Regions from separate parts of the Teredinibacter franksiae genome, predicted to be linked through region 2. Evidence: predicted binding sites of a transcription regulator. Region 2 holds the regulator's gene; each other region holds the start of a gene.
The links. The regulator FNR, encoded in region 2, switches genes on or off when oxygen is low (the NO sensors DNR and NnrR bind a similar motif). The targets are predictions, from matches to a motif close to TTGATNNNNATCAA.
Positions count from the first base shown of each region.

Region 1 (3,144 bases), on a different contig from region 2:
GGTTGGAGGATCGTCCTCGCGCTAATTGAAAGTACTTGTCTAGCTCCGGCGCCTGGGAATAGGCAACCCGTTCTGGCACGTGCCCCAGTAAAAAACTCATGTCTAGCACTTGATCGTAGAGTGAAAAATCGCCTACCGGTACCCAGTCGATCGCCTCTTGATGCTGCCAGTTTTGTTGTCGAATGGCCGCCGCGTGTTGTTGCAGGTTTTCGGCACTCGCGTCGCCTTTCCAGTATTTTTCTAGTGCGAACTTTAGCTCGCGATGTTTTCCTATTCTGGGAAAACCTAAGTTGTGTGTAATTGCCATAGTGAACTCGAGGGGTTTCGGGTTTAAGTGGCGATGAGGTTAAGGCAAATAATTCATGAGGAATAATGGTAATATTTCAGTCAATCATTAAAATTATTCATGAGTTGCTATGATCGAACGTATTCACCTCACGGTACTAAGGGAAATTGAGCTGCAGGGCTCGCTCACGGCGGCGGCCGGCAAACTACACCTTACGCAATCGGCCCTAAGCCATACCATGAAAAAATTTGAGGCACAGGTAGGTACTCGTTTGTGGACGAAAGAGGGCCGTAATCTCCAACTTACCGAGGCTGGGCGCTACTTACTCAAAGAGGCAAAAAGGTTGTTACCACAATTGGAACGGTTAGATGACGCCCTCGGTCAGTTCGCAAAAGGGGAGCGGGGCAGTTTGCGTATTGGTATGGAGTGCCATCCTTGTTACCAGTGGTTACTGACAATCGTAGGTGAGTTTCTAGCGGTATCTCCAGGTGTGGAAGTGGACGTGAAACAGCGTTTTCAGTTTGGTGGTATGGCGGCACTGTTCAATCATGAGATCGATTTATTGGTCACGCCCGACCCGTTGCAGCGTAAAGGTATATGTTTTACACCCGTGTTTGATTATGAGCAGGTGCTGGTGGTGAGCCGCAATCACGCACTGGCTGGGCACACCTACGTGCAGCCAGAAGATTTAAGTGACCAGTGTTTGTATACCTATCCGGTTGAGATAGAGCGGCTGGATATCTACAGGTTATTTCTTCAGCCCGAAAACTGTGTGCCAGCGCGCCGTAAAACCGTTGAAGCAACGGAAATTATGCTGCAACTTGTCTCGGCCGGTCGTGGGGTTGCCTGTTTGCCGCGCTGGTTAGTTGAGCAATTTGCCGGGCAGTTTGCGGTAGTTCCGATATCGCTGGGTTGTGCTGGCGTGTCTAAGCAGATCCATCTGGGGATGCGTGCTAGTGAAAATGAAAGCTCCCACGCGGTGGGGCTATTACGATTGGCGCTTGCACGTACATAAGCTTTGCCCGCAAAGCTGGGGGCCACTAAAGCACTATGTTTGATATGGTTCAAACTGACTTCAAGCACAGCATGTAGTATTTTATTGTTATATAATTCACAACATATAGGGTTTGAGGTAGGTGTTATGCCGCATCACGAGATTTTGCCGTGCCCTCGCTGCCAGGCCTCCTTCGAGTGCAAAATGGGTTCAATTACTCTGTGCCATTGCAGCAGTGTTGAGCTGAGTAGGCAGCAGCGTGAAATTATCGCGCAGCAATGGGATAGTTGCTTGTGTCACCAGTGTCTGGTCGAAATTGTCACTCAAACGACGCTTAAGCCAATACTTTCCTCCTCCTGAACTCGCGTGATTACGGAGTAGGATCGTTGCTAAAACGTCAACTTTTTGCTTGCTGCTGTTGATTTTTTTCGACACGGCGATTCAGTGGCTTTAAGCTTCTACGCGGCCTGGAAAGCTTAGTGTAGGGTCGCGCAAGGCGAGCTGCTTTCCCAAGCCGATCTGCGCCGTATAAGTCTTGCCAGACTCCGCGCTTCGGGGCTTTACATGCGATTCAAGAACAGTGCCTAAATTTATCGCCAGACCACCGGTGTGCCTGTAAATTTCCCCCTGCACATGAATCGCATGCAAAGCCAGAGGCCAAAACACATTAATAGCGGTGTCCTTTATCCTTTGGGTGCTTTTGTTGGGTGACTTCTGTCTATACTTGGGCCTGCGTTCATGGGATTTTCTACTGAAAGGGAATGCTTGGCTTGCCTGAATAGCTTGCGCAGTTCAGGGGGGGGAGAGCACCTTTCGTGTCTATGTCTTCTATCGTGAGCGTTGAAAAAGTAACATCATTACCATTTATCTTTTTGTATATTCGATAAATTTGATGAATTGTCAAGCCAAATCAAAAACTGGCCTGACAATCTCGTTTACTATAGGCTCCGCCAGGGCCTCTAAGGCCCTTTTTATCTGATATAGGTGCGAGCGAAACGAAATATGCAGCATGTTCTTGTTTTTAACAGTGGAAGTTCGTCTTTCAAGTTTTCTCTTTTTTCGACTGAATCTGAAGCGCCACTGCTTACCGGGATAGCCGAAAAGTTGGGTACCTCTGAGGCTTTTATGAGCCTAAAAGCCGTCGATGGGCGAAAGGAGCAATTAGATATACACCGTGATCACGAGGCGGCGATTCAAACCTTGGTGGAAAAGTTGCCGGCCTATGATTTAAGTTTTGATGATGTTGCCGTAGTGGGTCACCGGGTTGTACACGGGGGCGAAACCTTTTCGGCATCGGTTAAAATAGACGACAAGGTGCTTGCAGACATTCGCTCTTGCTCTGCGCTGGCGCCTCTTCATAACCCAGCGAATGTACTGGGTATTGAGTTGGTGAAAGAGCTTTACCCAGAATTACCACAGGTCGCTGTTTTTGACACAGCTTTCCATCAAACACTTCCGAGCAAGGCCTTTTTGTACCCCATTCCCTACAAGCTCTATAAAGAGCAGGGTATTCGTCGATACGGTTTTCATGGCACCAGCCATCGCTACGTTGCTGAAACCGCTATCGAGCAATTGAAACTTAGCGAAGATGACAGCCAAATTCTGGTGGCACACCTCGGTAATGGTTGTAGTGCTACGGCGGTGGTTAACGGTAAAAGTGTTGATACCACCATGGGTCTTACCCCGTTAGAAGGGCTGGTGATGGGAACCCGTTCTGGGGATGTTGATCCGAGCCTTCACCAATATTTACAGGACACGCTCGGTTGGTCGTTAAGCCGTATTACCGATGTACTAAACAGAGAATCGGGTTTGCTGGGTTTATCTGAAGTCAGTAATGACATGCGAACCCTTGTTGCCGCAGCAG
Region 1 covers NZ_JACJUV010000001.1:3,728,221-3,731,364, forward strand. The annotation lists gene metE (5-methyltetrahydropteroyltriglutamate--homocysteine S-methyltransferase) at 1-307, opposite strand, end outside; gene H5336_RS15755 (LysR family transcriptional regulator) at 417-1,301, shown strand; gene H5336_RS15760 (cysteine-rich CWC family protein) at 1,428-1,640, shown strand; gene H5336_RS15765 (acetate/propionate family kinase) at 2,283-3,144, shown strand, end outside.
Region 1: H5336_RS15760 (cysteine-rich CWC family protein) is a predicted target of FNR. The motif match lies at 1,341-1,354, and genes of this name have one in related genera.

Region 2 (3,144 bases):
GCGAGGGTAAAGATCATTGCCAAGTATTTCATTCTAGGTCACCAGTTTTTCTAGCCAGAGTTTTTAGTAAATTTGTATGGTGTTTGAGGTTATTAAAGTGGCCTATATAACTAATGTCAACCCTTTGTGATCTAGGCCCTTGTCATAAAGGCTATAAGCAGGGTCGAAAAGGGTAATAGGTGCCAACTCTTTATGTATGAGAAATGAGTCACAGCGTACGTGTGATGGGGGTTTGCTAGAAGTGAGGCTTAGAAACGGCTAAAAATATAATAGATGAATAAGTAATAAATGAAACGCCTAAGAGAGCAAAACGGTATAGGCTATTTGAGGTCTGTTTTAAGGTCATAAACCCTAGTAGAATATACAGAATTATCAGCCCTAATTTGGCTGTTAGCCAATAAAAGCCGGTAAACGGGTAGCCCATGCTGAACGCCATCAGCAACCCTGTGGCAAATAGCGCTGTGTCGTTGATGTGGGGAAGAACCTTGATGGCCTTCCGCTGAAGCAGGTCGGGGCGAGAGGTGAGCCAGATGACACGGATGACGAACCCCGCCAAACTAAATATCGCAAACCAGACATGGAAATGTTTTACAGCGCTTATCACAATTTTTATTAACCGGGTAGGTTCTCAGGCGAGAGCTTTAGCCACAAGGGCTTGGAGGGTGTCGGGAAGCTGAATCTTTAGTGCCGCGCTATGGCCAGTTTCGGACATTTTGGCCCACGTCTTCTGAATAATATCAATCAGCTTGGGCTCATCGTGCTTACCGGCGAAACCAGCGAGATAATGTTTGAGAAATACCAAGCATATAACATCTTCGAGGGCCTGGGTTTCTGGGTCTCTTTTTATCTGCCGTTTTTGGATAAGGTAGCGAACACGCTGCTGTTCCTCATGGTTGTACCCAGCCTGAGCCATTAGCTCGGTCGCTCGGTCGGCATGAAACACGGATAATTGTGAGCGCCACTTTTTATAACCTGTGCGCCCCTCGGGGAAGTTTGTGCGCGGTGATTTCCAGCGTTCTATATGCTGGGCTCTCGCGGCTATTCTAAGGTTTTCAGATGCTTCAGGGTTAAATTCGCCGAGCATTCGGGACATGCGTTGCCCGTATAGTAACTCTTTCGGGGCAGGTGAGCCGGTATCTGGGCAAAGCTCAATGTTGGGATCTACAGCGTTAGCCTCGTCTATGAGTGTGACGACAAGGCTGAGCCGGGAGGGTTATCGCTCATTGGGAATGTGATCTAGTCGAAAGCGACAGAGGCGATGTTTTTCAATGCATCCATATCGTCGATGATAACGTGCTTTTTATCCAGAATAATCACTTCTTGTTTATGTAGCCGGCTAAGTACTCTGCTCACCGTTTCGATCGTTAGGCCTAGGTAGTTGCCTATATCGGAGCGGGACATTGGCAGGTAGAACTCTTTTGCCGATAGTCCGCGGTTGTGGTTACGGGTAGAGATGCTCATCAATAGTGCTGCAATACGTTCGTCAGCACTGTTTTTACTTAACAGTGTGATCAATTGTTGCTCTTGAGTGATTTCTTTACTCATAAGCTGAAAGAAGCGGCGCTGAAGGTGAGGTACCTGTGTGCTCAACTCTTCCAGGCGGGTGAAAGGTATTTCACACACCGCAGAGGTTTCCAGGGCAATGGCCGAGTTAGTGTGATGGTTGGAGGCTAGTCCGTCCATACCAATGATCTCGCCAGGAAGATAAAAGCCGGTGACTTGCTCTTGGCCGTCGTGCGTTACTTTTACCGTTTTAATGGCTCCGGAGCGCAGGGCGTAGACCGAGCGGAAGGCTTCACCTGCGTGGTAGACATGGTCTGATTTTTGTACAGGTCGACCGCGCTGAATGATGTCGTCTAGCTTACTAATGTCTTCTACATGAAGGCTAATAGGCAAGCAAATTCCAGCCAGACGGCAGTCTGCACAATTTACCTGAGGGTTTTGGTGACATTGATGACTGGCGATGGTTTGCGGAGGCATAGTTAAATCCACGACAAAGGCTGATATGGCGCTACATTATATAGGAAAATGTCGCCGGCCGTCGTGCTAGATTAGATAAATACCGTTAGATACTGAGAGGGCCTGGGTTCACCGGTAGATGGCCCGACTCTAGGGCGCTCAGATATCGTTGCGGACTACAAAAGTTTTGTAACACTAAACTTTGTAGTCGACTCGTGCCTTCGAGGCCCATATAGATACAATCTTCTTCAAGTTCTTCTTCGCCGTCGAAGATCATGGCACCTTTGCTCTGTATCTCCCTGTTCAGTAGTTTTGGGTGTAAACCAATGTAGATATAGTCTGGCGCAACCTTCTGTTGTACATCTTTTACGTGGTCGCGAAGATCATCTAGGCAATCGGCATCGTGGATTTGGATGCCAATACCCGAAAACGAGTACTGGCGTATAAGTTTCACCAGCGATTCCAGCCGTGGAATGTCCACCAAATCGTCTCGACTAAGAACGATGTGGTAATGGTTGAAGCCGAGCCCTTTAAGCAGCGCGACGTGTTCATTGTTGATTTCACTGATTTTTGTGGCAACCCGGTGGCACCGTTGTGTGGATTCCGATAAACAAAAGTGGGACGCCAAAGCGTGCATTACTTCAGTGAGTTCATAGGGCTGCCAGTATTGAAACGGGTAGCAAAGCATAAGGGTGTCAACATTGCGCTGGCCAATGGCTTCTGCCCACGCGTGAATTTCCCGGCAAAGGGTGTTGCCTGTGGAGGTAATATTGTTGTTTTGCTTTACCCATGCGAAGGCATTGCCATCAATACAAATGTTAATTGGGCGAGCGGGCTGACGACGAAAGTTTTCGAGTAGCCGAGTGGCTTCGAATTCCGTAATTTTGGTCTGCCGGCGTTGCATCGTTGGATGCTCTGCGATGTTAGTGGTGTGTTCATTGTTGTGCATGAGGCCAGTCTAGTTCTTGCTTGTTTTGCTGCTTTGATGGAAATCAACGGTAGGGGAAGGAGGATTAAGGTTATTGAGTGGGTTGCAGTACAAATCAAACAGCTTAGGCGGTGTGGAAGAAATTGGGCAGCACATCCGAGGCAAGGCCGAGGGAACAGTAATCGAAAAAACCACTATTGGCTGAAGCTTCGAGGTTGAGTTCAACGGTGATTGCGCCATTGGTTTTTGCCAATCGT
Region 2 covers NZ_JACJUV010000008.1:262,613-265,756, reverse strand. The annotation lists gene H5336_RS20870 (hypothetical protein) at 1-32, opposite strand, end outside; gene H5336_RS23940 (SirB2 family protein) at 236-604, opposite strand; gene H5336_RS20860 (DUF4202 domain-containing protein) at 629-1,183, opposite strand; gene fnr (fumarate/nitrate reduction transcriptional regulator Fnr) at 1,237-1,980, opposite strand; gene H5336_RS20850 (P-loop NTPase family protein) at 2,066-2,908, opposite strand; gene H5336_RS20845 (NAD-dependent deacylase) at 3,012-3,144, opposite strand, start outside.

Region 3 (3,144 bases), on a different contig from region 2:
GGTGTTGCACATGAAATAAACAACCCATTAGCCGGTATATTAAGTAATGCTCAGAATATTTTAAGGCGTACCTCACCCAATTTCCCCGCCAATAAACTGCTTGCCGACGAATTAAACCTTTCATTAGAAGCATTACACGCTTATTTAAAACAACGCGATGTGATCACGTTTATAGAAAACATACAAAAGAGCGGCGAACGCGCAGCCGACATCGTTAAGAATTTATTGGAATTTTCACACGGAAACGACGGCACCCATAAACCGACAAACCTCAAATCACTGATTATCAACACCTTGGACCTTGCCAGTAACACATTCGAGGTACTGCCAGAAGGCAAAGCAGGCCTACCCGAAATAACGGTAAGTATCACCGACGCACTTCCGGCGATCACTTGCTCACCAACGGAGATTCAGCAAGTACTACTGAACTTACTTCGCAATGCGGTACAAGCTATTCGTACCGCCAATAACAAAAGCGTTCCGGGGAGAATAGACATTCATGTAGAAACCAATAAAGAAAATGCTATTGTCAGTATTGCGGATAACGGCCCGGGAATGGAAGAAGACGTACTAAAACATATTTTCGAACCCTTCTACACCACCAAGGGGGTCGGACAGGGTACAGGGCTGGGTTTAAGCGTAAGTTATTTTATTATGCGTGAGCATCACCAAGGAGGCATAGAAGTAGAAAGCGAGCCAGGTAAAGGAACACGCTTTCAAATAAAACTACCCCTTCAGACAACTACAAATCAACATACTGGCCGTTCAGATAAGCCAACACGGTAGGCTCACCTTCCGCTACCTGCGTGCGCATCACATCGCCGATAAAAATATCATGGGTACCATAGGTATATACCGCTTTTTTCGAGCAGAAAAACACCGCCTGAGAATCAGCCAAATAGAAAATGCCCGTTTCTTCGTCACACTTCCAGTGACCATGCTCGTAACGACTTATGCCATTTTCAGGCGTAGAGCAGTTCACCGAAATTTGTTTATGCTTTGGCGCCAGTAAATTAACACAAAAATACTCTGTCGCCTCCATACCCTGCCCTAGGCGCGCATCCTTGTTCACGCAGGCCAGAAGCGACGGTGGCTCTGCCGATACCGAGGTTACGGAAGTGGCGGTCATAGCAAGCCGATCCCCTTTCCTGTTGTTTGCGGTAATCACCGAAACACCCGAAATCAAACGTCTCATACCATCAAACATGGTAGGAGAGCTACTCTGGTCTGGAACACTCATTAACTAACCCGACAACACTTTTGGTTAAAATTGGATCACACAGGCATAACTGAAGTATAGAGTGTGAACCCGGAGTATATGTTTAAATAGCACGCTATTTGAAGGGCGACGAGTCTACAGACCCCTTTGATTTGGGTCAATTAACCCCTATTCACAGTTTTTATACTAACGAACAAACTCCACAAGTCAGAGCTATACAAAACGATGCCCCACTCCACTACCCAACTTTGGGACAACGATCTCATTCGCAAACACGACTTATCTGGCCCCAGGTATACGTCTTACCCAACGGCACCACAGTTCAAGCCCGGCTTTAGCGACGCAGAATGGCTAGAAGCAGCGCGCACCAGCAATAGCGCCGGCACCCCGCTTTCACTTTATTTTCATATACCCTTTTGCGACACCGTTTGTTATTACTGTGCCTGCAATAAAATCATTACGGCGAATAAATCGCTAGCCGAACCTTACGTGCAGGCACTAAAAAAAGAGCTGACCTTGCAATCGGTGCATGTGGATAAAAACCGAACGGTTGATCAACTACACTGGGGCGGTGGCACACCCACCTACCTAAGCAATGATCAAATGAAAAGCCTCATGGATGAAACTGCTCGGCTTTTCACCTTAAAAGACGACGACAGTGGCGAATACTCAATAGAAATTCACCCACAAAGCGTTACCCCCGAGCGACTAGAACTTCTCCGCTCAATCGGCTTTAACCGGCTAAGCATGGGTGTCCAGGATTTTGATGCAAGCGTACAGAAAGCCGTTAATCGGTTTAACAGCTATGAGGAAGTAAACGCCCTTATTGATAGCGCCAGAGCCTTAGGTTTTCGTTCCGTCAGCCTAGACCTTATTTACGGCCTGCCACTGCAGACGGCAGAGAGCTTCAAAAATACACTTGAGAGTGTAGTACAGCTGCGTCCCGACCGAATATCGGTATTTAACTATGCCCACATGCCCGACCTATTCAAAACCCAAAAACAGATTGATGCCAGGCAACTACCGGAACCTCAGGAAAAGCTTATTATTCTGCAGAACAGCATAGAGAGGCTATTGGAGGCGGGTTACGTGTATGTAGGTATGGATCACTTTGCGCTGCCCAACGACGAGCTGGCTATAGCCCAAAAGAACAAAGTACTACACCGAAATTTCCAAGGCTACGCCACCCACGGGAATTGCGACCTGTTTTCTTTTGGCGTATCGTCAATTGCTGCCTTTGGCAGCCATTTTATCCAAAACCACAAAACAATTAACGAATATTACGCGGCGCTGGACCAAAACACACTGCCCATTAACAAGGGGTTGGCGCTAACACCCGACGACAAGCTACGGCAAAAAGTGATTTCCGAGCTTATCTGCCATTTCGAGCTTGAATTTTCTGTTATAGAGGAAGAATTCAACATAAATTTTCGAGATTACTTCAAGGAAGAACTCACCTCACTCGCAACCCTAGCCGAAGACGGGTTACTGCAACTCAGCCCCAAGTCTATTACCGTGAATGACCGCGGCAGGCTGCTTATCCGTAGAATATGCATGGCCTTTGACACCTACGTCAACAAAACCGCTTCGAACAAGGCAAGCACACCAAAATACTCCCGCATCATTTAAGTGGCCGCAGAGCAAGCCCCAGTAGGTTCTACGCCTTAGCTTGCTCAGAGGTTATCTAATACTTTATAACCTGTAGTTCTAAAACTTATACACTATTCGCAATTTATCATATGCTGCACAACAGCATTTTTGACTATAATCAAAAGTGTAACAAGCATTATAGGTATTGTAATAAAAACGCTGGCCAAATCTAATTGGCCTAACCAACGGTTAAGGAGGATTAAGCTCGCACTTCGTAAGTGCGATTTTTCACCCAAAACAAGAGATGTACCCCATGAAATTAATAGCGCATTTAC
Region 3 covers NZ_JACJUV010000001.1:122,265-125,408, forward strand. The annotation lists gene H5336_RS00405 (two-component system sensor histidine kinase NtrB) at 1-786, shown strand, start outside; gene H5336_RS00410 (flavin reductase family protein) at 743-1,240, opposite strand; gene hemN (oxygen-independent coproporphyrinogen III oxidase) at 1,445-2,848, shown strand.
Region 3: hemN (oxygen-independent coproporphyrinogen III oxidase) is a predicted target of FNR. The motif match lies at 1,367-1,380, and genes of this name have one in related genera.

Region 4 (3,144 bases), on a different contig from region 2:
AGTTCCCTCCCCCTTGAACTGTCGGGTTCAAGGTAAGGTTGACAGCGGCATTCCCGGGAATCTTTCCTATCTCATCGCCACGCACGGCATTTAGCACATGAACAAGGCAAACCTGCGCAGTATTTTTCGGAATCGCCGCAGAACCTTGAATACAAGCCAGCAGCGTACTGCCGCCGACAACCTATGCCGCCAAATCCTCCGTCTGCCGCATTTTAACGGCGCAAAAAATATTGCCCTGTATTTCGCCAACGACGGTGAAATATCACCCCACAAGCTGGCCTACCGCGCGCGCTCACAGAACAAAATAACGTGGTATCCGGTTTTAACCCGCAAACAGATGTCTTTTCGGGTAAACAATGGCAGATCGAAGCTATGGCGCAATCGTTATGGCATTGCCGAGCCACTGCCCAAACAAAAATGCCTTGGTGCGAACCAGCTGGATATAGTGTTATTGCCCTTGGTCGCTTTCGATAGAGCCGGCAACCGCCTGGGAATGGGTGGAGGCTACTATGATCGCACCTTCGCCTTTAAACGCCGTATACCCCATCACGGGCCGCTACTGGTAGGTCTTGCGCACGCGCTACAGGAACATACTGAACTAACCGCCGATAACTGGGATATCCCGCTGGATTATATTGTGACCGACCGAGAAATTATCGCTGTGAACTAAGCCGTATTAAATTGGGCCGTATTAAATTGGGCCGTATTAAATTGGGCGGGAGTGAACTGGGCGGGAGTGAACTGGGCGGGCGCAATAGGCGAGGCAACATAAACCGCACAGCAAGATACACACAGTTAAGCCGCCACTCCCGCTAAGCGAAATCCCAGGCCCAATAAGACCCAAAACACCACGCTATATAAGAGGGGCGCAAGAAAAGTTGTATCGCTATCCCTAACGGTTGTTAAAGCTGCGCTAGCGCTTGACGATTACGCCTTGGTGCAATTCAGCGGCAGGTGCGTCCTCTGCAGAGCTTTCCCCTTTTTCGGAAACGCTCAATCCAGTGGCCAATAATCCAACAACAAAAATTATGGCGGCTAGAGTCAAGGCATCAGTTTTCATGACTACTTCCTCTGCGCTCTTATGATGTTTGTTTGTATCAAAGCCGCCCAAACGAAAAAAGCAGCTCCCCAAGATCACCCAAAGAGCACAAGTTATACCAATTTAAGCGCCAAATAGCCTAAATACAGGTCAATTCGAGTGTTCAGGCTTTAGTTTACGACGGGAAAACCCAATAACCAGCCCAGCATAGCCCTTATGAATACAGGCTCACACTAATAGTGAATACTTACTTAAAAGCGTGACCTGATTCCTGCTGGCGTGCCAATTTTTATTCTTAATGATTACTACAGTCGGTCAGGTTAAGAATCAAGCTATTGAATACTGCACAAAGCTGGGGCATCCATACTAAAGTGCGTTTAAATAAAGAGCAACCATCTAGAGTGATGGCGTAATTCTCTACCGGGCTGAACGGAAGTTGCTTGATAGATATCAACATTCAACCGATAATAAGAATTATTATTGATAACCGAGATTTTCCGGAAAAATAACGGAGCTGCACTCAACCTATGTCTACCACCCTCAACGATCTAGCCGTTGGTGCATTTGCCACCATTCACTCTCTACTTGGGGATAATCAGGCTCTTCATCGTCAATGTGGCTCCCTCGGAATCAAGCCTGGCGAAAACCTTCAGGTACTCCACAAAAGCCGAGGCAAAGGCCCAATGCAGATAAAGTGCCGCGGCACGCTATTCTCCATTCGTCCCTACGAAGCCTCTCTTATCCAAGTCACCACTAACGCCTAATTCCGCACTGAGAAGCTTGTGAAAGAGATCGCCCTCATTGGTGGCCCTAACTGTGGCAAAACCACCCTATTTAATCGTCTTACCGGAACCCGTCAGCGCACAGGTAACTGGCCGGGCGTAACCGTTGAACGCAAAGACGGACAGTTAAGGTTAAGCGAAGAGCACACCCTGCTTATTGACCTGCCCGGTGTGTATTCGCTACATGATGATATTCAGGGGCTGGAGGCACGGGTTGCGCTGGACTATGTTTCCAGCGGCAAAGCCGAATTGGTACTACTGGTAGTGGACGCCACGCGCCTGCCACAGCAACTGGAACTGTTGCCCGAACTGATCACTGCCGGTACCCCCGTAGTACTCGTGGTCAATATGCTCGATAGCGCCGAGGCCGAAGGCATTAAGCTGGACTTGGGCGCCCTCAAAAGTGAAATTGAAATCCCCGTTGTTGGTGTAGTCGGCTCCACAGGGCAGGGTATTAACGAACTTCGCCAGACCATTGAACAGAGCCTGCAATCCTACCCCGCCACCAAAGGTTCGCTGGATTTGGACCGGGCTGTAAGCGTCTGTTTTCGTGAGAGCGGGCAAACCAGCCGCACCGAAAAAATAGACCGCTGGTTACTTCACCCCAAGCTGGCCCTGCCCTTTTTTCTGCTTGTGATGTATCTACTGTTCACCGTAGCGGTCAATGTTGGCGCGGTTTTTATCGATTTCTTCGACATTATTCTCGGCAGCTGGTTTGTTGATGGTACCCGCTGGATAATGTCTACACTGCAGAGCCCTGAATGGCTCACCGTTATTGTCGCCGATGGCGTTGGCGGAGGTATTCAACTAGTGGGTACCTTCATACCGGTCATCGGCTTCCTTTACCTGTGTATGTCGTTCTTGGAAGACTCCGGCTACCTGTCTCGCGCTGCATTTGTCATCGACAGGCTCATGGCGCGTATTGGCCTACCCGGTCAGGCCTTTATCCCACTGATCATTGGCTTCGGCTGCAACGTGCCCTCAGTAATGGCCTCCCGTGCCCTCGGCCATGCCAGCGCCCGCTTAACCACCATTTTTATTGCGCCCTTTATGAGCTGTGGCGCCAGGCTTTCGGTGTATGTATTTGTAGGCACCGCGTTCTTCCCCAGCCAAGCTCAAAATGCCATTTTCGCGCTCTACATCCTCGGTATTCTGGTAGCTGTTCTCTCCGCCTGGATTCTGCGTAAAAAACTGTTTTCTGGGTTGGTTACCGCCAACATTACAGAGATGCCCGCCTACCATCGCCCATTGCTGCGCAACGTACTCACCCAAACCTGGCACCGACTGTATTCCTTTATTTGGCGTGCAGGCCGACGCATTGTA
Region 4 covers NZ_JACJUV010000001.1:2,068,005-2,071,148, forward strand. The annotation lists RNA gene ssrS (6S RNA) at 1-64, shown strand, start outside; gene H5336_RS08515 (5-formyltetrahydrofolate cyclo-ligase) at 98-670, shown strand; gene H5336_RS08520 (hypothetical protein) at 914-1,060, opposite strand; gene H5336_RS08525 (FeoA family protein) at 1,567-1,803, shown strand; gene feoB (ferrous iron transport protein B) at 1,822-3,144, shown strand, end outside.
Region 4: H5336_RS08525 (FeoA family protein) is a predicted target of FNR. The motif match lies at 1,480-1,493, and genes of this name have one in related genera.